DNA from 3 places in the Kribbella sp. CA-245084 genome. Region 1 is predicted to be linked to each of the others. Evidence: riboswitches for the same ligand, from Rfam matches in the RefSeq annotation. Region 1 holds a riboswitch; each other region holds the start of a gene.
The links. A riboswitch is a leader RNA that binds a small molecule or an ion and turns the genes downstream of it on or off. The one in region 1 is predicted to bind ZMP and ZTP.

Region 1 (3,262 bases):
GGCACTCGGCGTACTCGATCCGGAGCGGGCCGGGACGGGATCCGGCCTGCTGCAGGCGTTCCGTCAGGTCGGCGGCACGGTCGGTGTCGCCGTACTCGGCACCGTGCTGAACTCGGTCTACCGCCACAACATCGACACGAGTGCGCTGCCCGCGCAGCTCGCCGACGCGGTCGAGAAGAGCCTTGGAGGTGGCCTGGCGGCCGCCGCGAAGGCAGGCTCACCGGACCTGCTCGCCAACGTCCGCGACGCCTTCATGAGCAGCCTGAACACCACCATGTGGGTGTCGGCAGCCATCGCCGCCGTCGGCGCGATCCTCGCGGCGGTGCTGATGCCGAAGCGGGCCGCGAAGGCCTCGCGGGACGCGCTGATGGGCGTCCAGCAGGACGCCTGACCGCAAACGACAGCGCCCGCTCCAGCGGGGGAGCGGGCGCTGTTCTGTTCTGGATCAGTTGAGCTCGAGGCCCGGGTAGAGCGGGTGCTTGTCGAGGATCTCGGCCGAGGCGGCGCGGGTCTTGTCGGCGACGCCGTCGGCGAGGACGTACTTCGCCTTGGACGGAGCGCCCGCGGACGTGGTCGTCGGGGTGGTTGCGGACAGCACGTCCACGATCAGCTCGGCGACCCGGTCGAACTCGTCGGCGCCGAACCCGCGCGTGGTGAGTGCCGGCGTACCGATCCGGACGCCCGAGGTGTACCAGGCGCCGTTCGGGTCGCGCGGTACCGCGTTGCGGTTGGTGACGATGCCCGCGTCGAGCAGCGCGGACTCCGCCTGCCGGCCGGTGATGCCGTACGACGAGACGTCGAGCAGGACGAGGTGGTTCTCGGTGCCGTCCGTCACGAGCTTCACGCCGCGCTTCATCAGGCCCTCGGCCAGTACGACGGCGTTGTCGGCGACGGCCTGCGCGTAGTCACGGAACGACGGCTGACGCGCCTCGGCCAGCGCGACCGCCTTCGCGGCCATCGTCTGGCTCAGCGGACCGCCCAGCACCATCGGGCAGCCGCGGTCGACCGACTCGGCGTACTCCGGCTGGCACAGCACCATGCCGCCGCGCGGACCACGCAGCGACTTGTGCGTCGTCGTCGTGGTGACGTGCGCGTGCGGGACCGGGTCGAAGTCGCCGGTGAAGACCTTGCCCGCGACCAAGCCGGCGAAATGCGCCATGTCGACCATCAGCGTCGCGCCGACCTCGTCGGCGATCTCGCGCATCTTGGCGAAGTTCACCTTGCGCGGGTACGCCGAGTAGCCGGCGATCAGGATCAGCGGCTTGAACTCGCGGGCCTTGCGGGCGACCTCGTCGTAGTCGAGCAGGCCCGTCTCCGGGTCGGTGCCGTAGGAGTGCTGGTTGAACATCTTGCCGGAGATGTTCGGCCGGAAGCCGTGGGTCAGGTGACCGCCGGCGTCCAGCGACATACCGAGCATCTTCTGGTCGCCGAGCGCCTTGCGGAGCTTGGTCCAGTCCTCGTCGGACAGGTCGTTGACGTGCTTGGCGCCGGCCTCGGCCAGCGCGGGGGATTCGATCCGCTGCGCCAGGATCGCCCAGAACGCGACCAGGTTCGCGTCGATGCCGGAGTGCGGCTGGACGTAGGCGTGCGGGGCGTCGAACAGGGCCGTGGCGTGGTCGGCCGCGGTCTGCTCGACGGTGTCGACGTTCTGGCAGCCGGCGTAGAAGCGGTGCCCGATCGTGCCCTCGGCGTACTTGTCCGAGAGCCAGTTACCCATCGTCAGCAGGGTGGCGGGGGAGGCGTAGTTCTCGCTGGCGATCAGCTTCAGCGAGGACCGCTGGTCGGCCAGCTCGGCCTTGATCGCGCCGGCGATCGTCGGTTCGACCGCGGCGATCACCTGCAGCGCGTTGTTGTACGCGGCCGACGCCGCGGCGGCATCGAAGGATTGAGTCATCGTTGTCTCTCCTGCGGTTGCAGTGGGTCGAAGGCACCCAGGCGCACGGTGCCGACGGGTTTCGCTCCCCGGTGGTTCTCCACCTTCAGCGCGCCAGTCGCGACGGCGTCAGCCTATCGTGCGTTCGACGATCCGATCGAACGGCGTCGTCCGCGGCAGCGTCCCGAACACGCCGCCCCAGTCCTGCGCCAATCGCGACGCCACGAACGCGTCGGCCACCTCGGGCGTCGACTGCCGGATCAACAAGGATGCCTGCAGGCACAGGGCCATCTGCGCAGCGAGCCTACGGGCGCCGGCTTCGGCATTCTCGACGTCAGCAAGCGCTTGCAGGACGTCGTTCACCGCCGTGTCGAGCCGTCCGTCCGCACCCTGTACGGCGGCCAGCTCCGTCAGCCAGGCATCGAGCGACTCGGGCCTTCGCAGCGCCCGCAGTACGTCGAGCGCATTGACGTTGCCCGACCCTTCCCAGATCGAGTTCAACGGCGACTCCCGGTACAGCAACGGCAGCCCGGACTCCTCGACATACCCGTTGCCCCCAAGACACTCCAACGCCTCGGCAACCATGAACGGAGTCCGCTTACAAACCCAGAACTTGGCCAACGGAAGCGCGATCCGCCGGAACGCGGAGTCGCCGGCGTCGACCGCTGCGGCCAGGCGCATCCCCAGCGCGGTCGCCGACTCACTCTCGATCGCGAGGTCCGCCAGCACATTCTGCATCGCGGGCTTGTCCGCCAGCAGGCCACCGAAGGCGGAGCGGTGCCTCGTGTGCCAGATCGCCTCCACGAGAGCTCTCCGCTGCAGCGCCGCCGACCCTAGTACGCAGTCCAGGCGGGTGGCGGCGACCATCTCGATGATGGTGCGGACGCCGGCGCCCTCGTCGCCGAGGCGGTAGCCGATCGTCCCGTGGAACTCGACCTCGGACGACGCGTTCGACCGGTTCCCCAGCTTGTCCTTCAGCCGCTGCAGCGCGAACGGGTTCCGGTTGCCATCGGCAAGCACCCGCGGTACGACGAAGCAGCTCAGCCCGTCCGGCGCCTGCGCCAGCACCAGGAACACATCCACCTGCGGCGCCGAGCAGAACCACTTGTGCCCGTTCAGCTGGTACTCACCGTCGCCCACAGCCGTCGCGGTCGTGAGGTTCGCCCGTACGTCGGACCCGCCCTGCTTCTCGGTCATCCCCATCCCGGCGAGCACACCGCTCTTCGCGGCGACCGGCAACCGCCGTACGTCGTAGTCCGTCGACGCCAGCTGCGGGACCCACTCCTTCGCGAGGCGCTCGTCCGCGCGCAGCGCCGGCACAGCGGCGTACGTCATCGAGATCGGACAACCGTGCCCCGGCTCGACCTGGGACCACACGTAGAACCCGGC
Region 2 (3,262 bases), 2.4 Mb from region 1:
GATCGACGCCAGCGTGGTCCGGATGATCCTGGTGCCGTCGGTGATGACGCTGCTCGGCGATCGGGCCTGGTGGCTGCCGCGCTGGCTCGACCGCATCGTCCCCGATATCCAGCTCGAGGGTGGTCCGCCGCCCGCACCGCCGGAGCCGGCGAAGGAGAAGATCGACGTCCCCGGCTGATCCGGACCGAAAAGAAAAGACTGCAGTTTGCCGGCGGGTTTGGTTAGCGTCGGGCGTCATGAGCAACGTCCTTCTGCTGACCGGCCCGCCGGGCTCCGGCAAGACCACAGTCGCCCGGCTCGTCGCGACCGACGCGCCGCGGCCGACCGTGCACATCACGACCGACGAGTTCTACCGGGCGATCCGCACCGGCTTCATCGCGCCGTACCTGCCCGGCGCGCAACGGCAGAACGAGGTTGTCGTCGACGCGATCGTGGCGACGGTTTCGGTCTATGCGCACGGCGGGTACGACGTGGTGGTCGACGGGATCATCGGTCCGTGGTTCCTCGCACCGTTCCGTGCGGCCTCGTGCGATTGGTCGATGTCGTACGTCGTACTGCGTCCGGACCTGGCGACGACCCTCGAGCGGGCACGGTCCCGCGCCGCCGGCGAACTGAAGGACGTCGAGGCGATCACCGGCCTGCACGGGGCGTTCGCGGACCTCGGCGAGCTCGAGCCGCACGCGATCGACACCTCGACGTTCGATCCCGCTGCGACTGCTGCCGAGGTCCGCAAAGTGGTTGCCTCAGGCGACTACTTGCTCAGTGCCTGAACAGGCGCACTCCCGTTGAGGACCAGGTGATCCCCAGGTCGGCGCAGGCGGCGGCGACCTCGGGTGAGCGGATCGAGCCGCCGGGTTCGGCGATGTGAGTGACGCCGTGGCGATGGGCCTCCTCGACGTTGTCGATGAACGGGAGCGCCCCGTCGGACACCATCGAGACACCGGTCAGCGGCTCGTCCGACCGGCGCGACCACCACAACTGCGCCTTCTCGCCGGCCAGCCGCGTGCAGTCCACCCGGGACTGTTGTCCGGCGCCGATGCCGATGGCCATCCCGTCCTTCACCATCGCGACGGTGTTGGACTGGGTGTACCGGGCAACGATCATCCCCAGCAGCAGGTCCCGCGCTGCGTCGTCCGGCACGGCCTCGTCGAGCAGGTCGCGCGTCAGCGGCAGCGCATCCCGCTCCTGCGTCAACCGCATGCCGTAGATCTCGCGCACCTCCTCGGCGGGCGGCTCGAAGCCGGGATCCGCTTCCAGCACCAGATAGGTCCCACGCTTCTTCGCCGCCAGCAGCTCGACCACACCCTCGTCGTACCCGGGCGCGATGATCCCGTCCGAAACAACCCGCTTCAGCTTGTCGGCAAGCTCCAAGTCAATGGGATGCGAGACCGCCACGAAGTCGCCGTACGACGACTTCGGATCGGCGTCGCGCGCCCGCGCATAAGCCTCGACCACGCTCCCGCCGAGAGCCGCCCCGGCCGGCGACACATGCTTGTACGACGCAGCCGCCGGCACACCGAACATCCGCGCAGCCTCCCGCACAAGCTGCCACCCGGTCAGCGCATCCAGCACATTGATGTACGACGGCGCACCCGAAACCACCGTGAACGGCGCACGATCGACCGCCGCCATCCCGGCCGCCTGATGTGGATTCATCCCATAACGCACGAGGACCTCCGAGCTCAATCGGAGGCGCCCAGGCGGACGACGCCTTACTCTTCGCTCCCCGGTGGTACCCCACCCTCGCCAGTCGCGGTGCCTCTAGCCTAGTCGCGCCAGGCGCCGGTCCAGTCGTAGAGCGGGGCTGTGGTCGCGTACTCGCGGAGATACCCGATGCGCCCCCGGTCGAGCCGTGCGACCGTCGCGCCGTCGAATGCGCCGGGCTCGCCCTTCCACGTGCACTCGAAATGCCACTCGGCGACGAGCAGTTCGCCGGTGCTGTCTCGCGCGGTGATGTCCCACGCGTCGACGGTGCCGCCGGCGCCGTACCAGGCGTTCATCCACTGCTCGACGCGCGCCTTGCCGCGGTAGACCGGCCCGTAGCACTCGATCACGACGCAGTCGTCGGTCAGAGTGTCGAGGACGGCGGCGATGTCGTGCCGCCGCCATCCGTCGATGTATGCCTGGAGTTGGTCCACGGCCGGTCAGCTCCTCGTCGCGTGGAAGACCAGCAGACGTGAGTCATCGGTCAGTGGCTCGTGCCAGCCGCCGCGCACCACGATGTCGGTGAAGCCTGCTGCGTGGAGGTCGGCTGTGATGGCGTCGGGGGAGCGGAAGTGGAGGGTGGTGCGGTAGATGGCGTCGTGGCCGTCGGGGAAGACGTTGTGGGCGTCGAAGATCACCTGGCCGTCGGTGGCGTCGATCAGGTCGATCCATTCGACGAGGTGGCCGACGGGGGTGTCGCGTTCGCCGTACGTCGTGTCGCGGGTCCACTGGTCCCATGCGCGGGCTGCGGGATTGCGGGACTCGAAGCTGATGATCCCGCCTGGCCGGAGCACGCCCGCGAGTGCCGTGAAGACCTCGGCCTGGTTACCGAGGTGCATGATCGTGTTGCCGGCGCTGATGACGAGGTCTGCGTCGCCGGTGGGCTCGACGGCGCGGAAGTCTCCGTCGATCCACGTGACTGCATCGGCACCCGGTTGGCGGCGAGCGTAGTCGAGCATCGTCGGGCTCGGGTCCACGCCGATCACCGCGCGACCCGGTGCCACGAGCGAGCGGGTGAGCAGGCCCGTGCCGCAACCGAAGTCCAGAACCTTGCGGGCCCCAGCGGCCAGCGCCCGGTAGTAGGCGTGGTCGTCACCGTCTGGGTTGTCGAGGTCGTACAACTCGACCAGTTGTTCGTCGCCGTACGGATCGTCAGTCACCCGGCGATGCTAGAAGCGAGCCGCAGAGGGAGCAACGAAATAAGAGCCGGTGCGGTCGGCGAGAACCGCACCGGCTCGTCAGCGGAATTACTGCGCGGAGACCCAGCCATAGATGTTTCCCGGGCGCCCGGCCGCCTGAGCGTGTTTCGGATCGAACGGCCCGAGCTTCTGGACCTTGTCGTGCGAGTTGCCTTCGACGGTGGTGATCTTGCCGTTGCCAGTAGCAACTACAACGCCGGTGTGCAGGCTGGTACTCGTGTTCTGCGGACCGGTCCCGTAGAGCACGATGTCGCCAGGCTTCATCCCGGTATTGCCGGAATGGGCGCGGCCCTTGCGCTGGCCCCAGGTGTAGATGTCACCGGTGAAGCCGTAGTTCGGGATGTCACTCCCGGCCTTGC
Region 3 (3,262 bases), 580 kb from region 1:
ACCGTGGAGAACGGCTGCCTGTGGGTGCTGCCCGGCTCGCACCGTCGCGGCGTCCTCTATCCCGATCGCGAGCAGGACGACCTCCGCTTCGACTGCACGGTCGAGGCGTTCGACTTCCCGTACTCCGACGACGACGCCGTCCCGGTCGAGGTTCCGGCGGGCTCGGCGGTGATCTTCAACGGGTACCTGCTGCACCGATCACTGCCGAACACCGGCCGGCACGGACTCCGCCGGGCCCTTGCGAATCACTACATGAGCGCCGAGTCACTGCTCCCGTGGCAGACCGTGCCGGCCGACGTACATGTCGGCAAGCACGACTACCGCGACATCGTGATGGTCGCCGGGACCGATCCGTACGCCTACAAGGGCATCGACGACGTCGCCCGGCCGCACTCCCGCCCCGACAAGGACGGCGGGTGCGACCGCTAACGCAGCTGTGCAGCGGCGGCGTCGACCGTCTGCTCGAGCAGGAGCGCGATCGTCATCGGCCCGACGCCGCCAGGGACCGGCGTGATCAGGCGGGCCACCTCGGCCGCCTCTTCGAAGTGCACGTCGCCGACGTTGCCCTCGTTGTAGCCCGCGTCGACCACGACGGCGCCCGGCTTCAACCAGTCGCCGCGGACAAAGTTCGCCTTGCCGACCGCGGCGATCACCACATCCGCGGTCCGGACCAGCTCGGGCAGGTCCCGGGTCCGCGAGTGTGCGTAGGTCACCGTCGCGTTCGATGCCAGCAGCAACATCCCGGCCGGCTTGCCCAGGATCGGGCTGCGGCCGATCACCACCGCATGCGCGCCTTCGAGTGGTACGTCGTACGCCGCAAGCAGCCGCATGATCCCGCCCGGCGTGGCCGAGCGGAACCCGGGATCCCCGAAGGCCATCGCCGCGAACGACAGCATCGTCACGCCGTCGACGTCCTTGCCCGGGTCGATCGCCTCGAACGCGGCCCGCTCGTCGATCTGCGCCGGCACCGGGTGCTGCAGCAGGATCCCGTGCACCTCGGGGTCCTCGGACAGCTTCCGGATCTCCGCGACCAGTTCGTCGGTGTTGGTCTCGGCCGGCAGTACGACGCTCCGCGACGCGATCCCGGCCTTCTTCGACCGGTTCTGCTTCATCCGCACGTACGTCGCGGACGCCGGATCGTCACCGACCAGCACGGTCGCCAGACACGGCTGGACGCCGTACTGCTCCTGCAGCGCGGCGGCACGCTCCGCCGCCTTGGCCACCATCGCGGCGGCGAGGTCGGTCCCGATCATCAACTCAGCAGTCATCTGCGCACTCCTCCTCGTCAAAGGGTGCCCAGGCGCGCGGCGAAAGCCGGATGGCAGACCGTTCCCCGGTGGTCGTCCACCTCAGCGCCAGTCGCGGTCCGCCCTTAGGATACCGGGCTGCCCGACCACCCCGCCTCGCCGATGAACCTGTCGGCCACCCCGTCGCCGATCCGGAGCGGGACCTTGCTGTGCGGGAGGCGGACGTCACGGATCTCGTCGGCCTGCGTGATCAGGTGCTCGATCTCGTCGCGGGCGGTCGCAACGTCCGAGGCGTTGCCCTCCGCCTGCGCCTCGAACACGCGCAGCGCCTGCCGCAACGCGCCGCCCCAGTAGAACGACGCGTCCAGCCAGGCGTCCGTCTCGGCTTCGAACTCCGGGTCGATCACGCCGCTGCGGATCTGGGCGGACGCGTTCTCGATCGCCTCCAGGTACGGCTCGAGGTCGGCGATCGCGCCGGCCAGATCGCCGCCGTCCCAGGTCGCCTTGAAGGCCGCGAGCTTCGAGGCGAGCACCGGCGCGTTGATCAGATGCAGCTTCCCGTCGTACGTCGTGAGGTCCGCGAACACCTCCAGCGCCGCGATCGTGGCCGCGTCTCCCCCGGCGCGCTCGGCGATCGCGCGATGCCAGGACGCGTCGGCGTCGTACGTCGCGGGTTTCCAGCCGAACTCGGCGAACGAGTACAGCGCGAGCTTGCTGGCCGCGGCCTGGTTCATCGGGTTCGAGATCACGCCGACGACGTGCTCGGCGAGGCCGGGCTCGCGGCCCGTGTACGCCGCGAGCAGGATCCGGCCGTGGGCGTAGTCGTTGACGGGGTAGTTGTCCCAGATCAGGATGTCGTGCCCGAACACTGCCTTCGCCGCGGCCGCTTGTGCGCTCGTGATCCGCTCGGGGACGACCGCAGTACCGGTCCAGTGCACGATCACGGCCGGATCGAGCTGCTCGCGCAACGCCTGCTTGTACGGCGTCTCTTCGAGGTCGTAGTACTCGGTCGGGACCATCTGCAGCGGAGCGACGTCGGGCTTGGTCGCGATCCACTCCCGCTGGACGCGGTTGCACAGGTCGGCCTGCGCCGCACCGGCCGCGCCACCGCCCGTGCCGTACTTCGTGGCGTCCTCGTCGGAGTGCCACTTCTCGTACTCGATGTCGTCGAGCGGGACGTTGAACACGCGGACCCCGAGCGCGTACAGCGCCTCGAACTTCGCGATCAGCGCCTGGAAGTCCTCGTCGGAGGTGTACGCGATCGACAGGCCGGGCGAGAGCGCGAAGGTGAAGTCGACCTTGTTGCGCTGCGCCCGCTCGATCAGCTCGCCGAGCTCGGCCAGTTTGTCGGCCGGGTACGGGTCGCGCCACTGCTCGCGGTGGTAGACGTCGTCCTTGGGCGCGTACTGGTAGGTGTTCATCTTGTGCGCGCCGAGATAGTCCAGGTGGTCGAGGCGGTCCGCGTGCGACCACGGCGTGCCGTAGAAGCCTTCGATCGAGCCGCGGTACGTCAGCGTCGGCCAGTCGCGGATCTCGACGCCATCCACATGACCGACATGGTTGCCCTGGACAAGCTGGTCGAGGGTCAGCGCCGCGTAGTACGTGCCGCGGGTGTCAACGCCGTCGAGGACGATCTGGTGGTCGCCGACGGCAACGACGTACCCCTCGGCCGGCAGACCCGCGGCCGGTTCGACGTCGAGCCCGGTGCCGCCGAGGTGGACCGTCACCGCGGCCTCGCCGTCCACGATCGTGGCGACGCCGGCCCGGGTCAGGGTGTCGCGGACGATCCGCTCGGCATCGGGATCGGTGGTCGGTCCGTGCACCAGGCCGACCGTGTCGCCAAGGTCGAACCCGTCCGGACGGCTGCTGGTCTGCTGAGGCTCAGGGGTCACACCCCTATCCATTCAGCGGGTGGACCTGCCCGTCAAGACGCCCGAGTCAGCTTGAGGACCGGGATGGTCCGGATGCCGGCAGTACGGACCTCGTACTCGCCGAAGCCCGGGTAGCGCCGCGCC

Region 2: linked by a shared signal. The riboswitch ahead of ACQPYH_RS31100 (5-aminoimidazole-4-carboxamide ribonucleotide transformylase) and the one ahead of ACQPYH_RS19605 (glycine hydroxymethyltransferase) in region 1 are both predicted to bind ZMP and ZTP.
Region 3: linked by a shared signal. The riboswitch ahead of ACQPYH_RS22420 (bifunctional 5,10-methylenetetrahydrofolate dehydrogenase/5,10-methenyltetrahydrofolate cyclohydrolase) and the one ahead of ACQPYH_RS19605 (glycine hydroxymethyltransferase) in region 1 are both predicted to bind ZMP and ZTP.

What each region holds. Positions count from the first base shown of each region.
Region 1 covers NZ_CP192053.1:4,087,328-4,090,589, forward strand. Annotated here, with positions in the region: gene ACQPYH_RS19600 (DHA2 family efflux MFS transporter permease subunit) at 1-391, shown strand, start outside; gene ACQPYH_RS19605 (glycine hydroxymethyltransferase) at 446-1,894, opposite strand; ZMP/ZTP riboswitch at 1,923-2,005, opposite strand; gene ACQPYH_RS19610 (acyl-CoA dehydrogenase family protein) at 2,003-3,262, opposite strand, start outside.
Region 2 covers NZ_CP192053.1:6,534,929-6,538,190, reverse strand. Annotated here, with positions in the region: gene ACQPYH_RS31110 (MMPL family transporter) at 1-178, shown strand, start outside; gene ACQPYH_RS31105 (AAA family ATPase) at 237-770, shown strand; gene ACQPYH_RS31100 (5-aminoimidazole-4-carboxamide ribonucleotide transformylase) at 760-1,656, opposite strand; ZMP/ZTP riboswitch at 1,688-1,764, opposite strand; gene ACQPYH_RS31095 (nuclear transport factor 2 family protein) at 1,767-2,138, opposite strand; gene ACQPYH_RS31090 (class I SAM-dependent methyltransferase) at 2,145-2,864, opposite strand; gene ACQPYH_RS31085 (CHAP domain-containing protein) at 2,952-3,262, opposite strand, start outside.
Region 3 covers NZ_CP192053.1:4,664,145-4,667,406, forward strand. Annotated here, with positions in the region: gene ACQPYH_RS22415 (phytanoyl-CoA dioxygenase family protein) at 1-429, shown strand, start outside; gene ACQPYH_RS22420 (bifunctional 5,10-methylenetetrahydrofolate dehydrogenase/5,10-methenyltetrahydrofolate cyclohydrolase) at 426-1,268, opposite strand; ZMP/ZTP riboswitch at 1,288-1,373, opposite strand; gene ACQPYH_RS22425 (beta-N-acetylglucosaminidase domain-containing protein) at 1,373-3,139, opposite strand; gene ACQPYH_RS22430 (nitroreductase family deazaflavin-dependent oxidoreductase) at 3,172-3,262, opposite strand, start outside.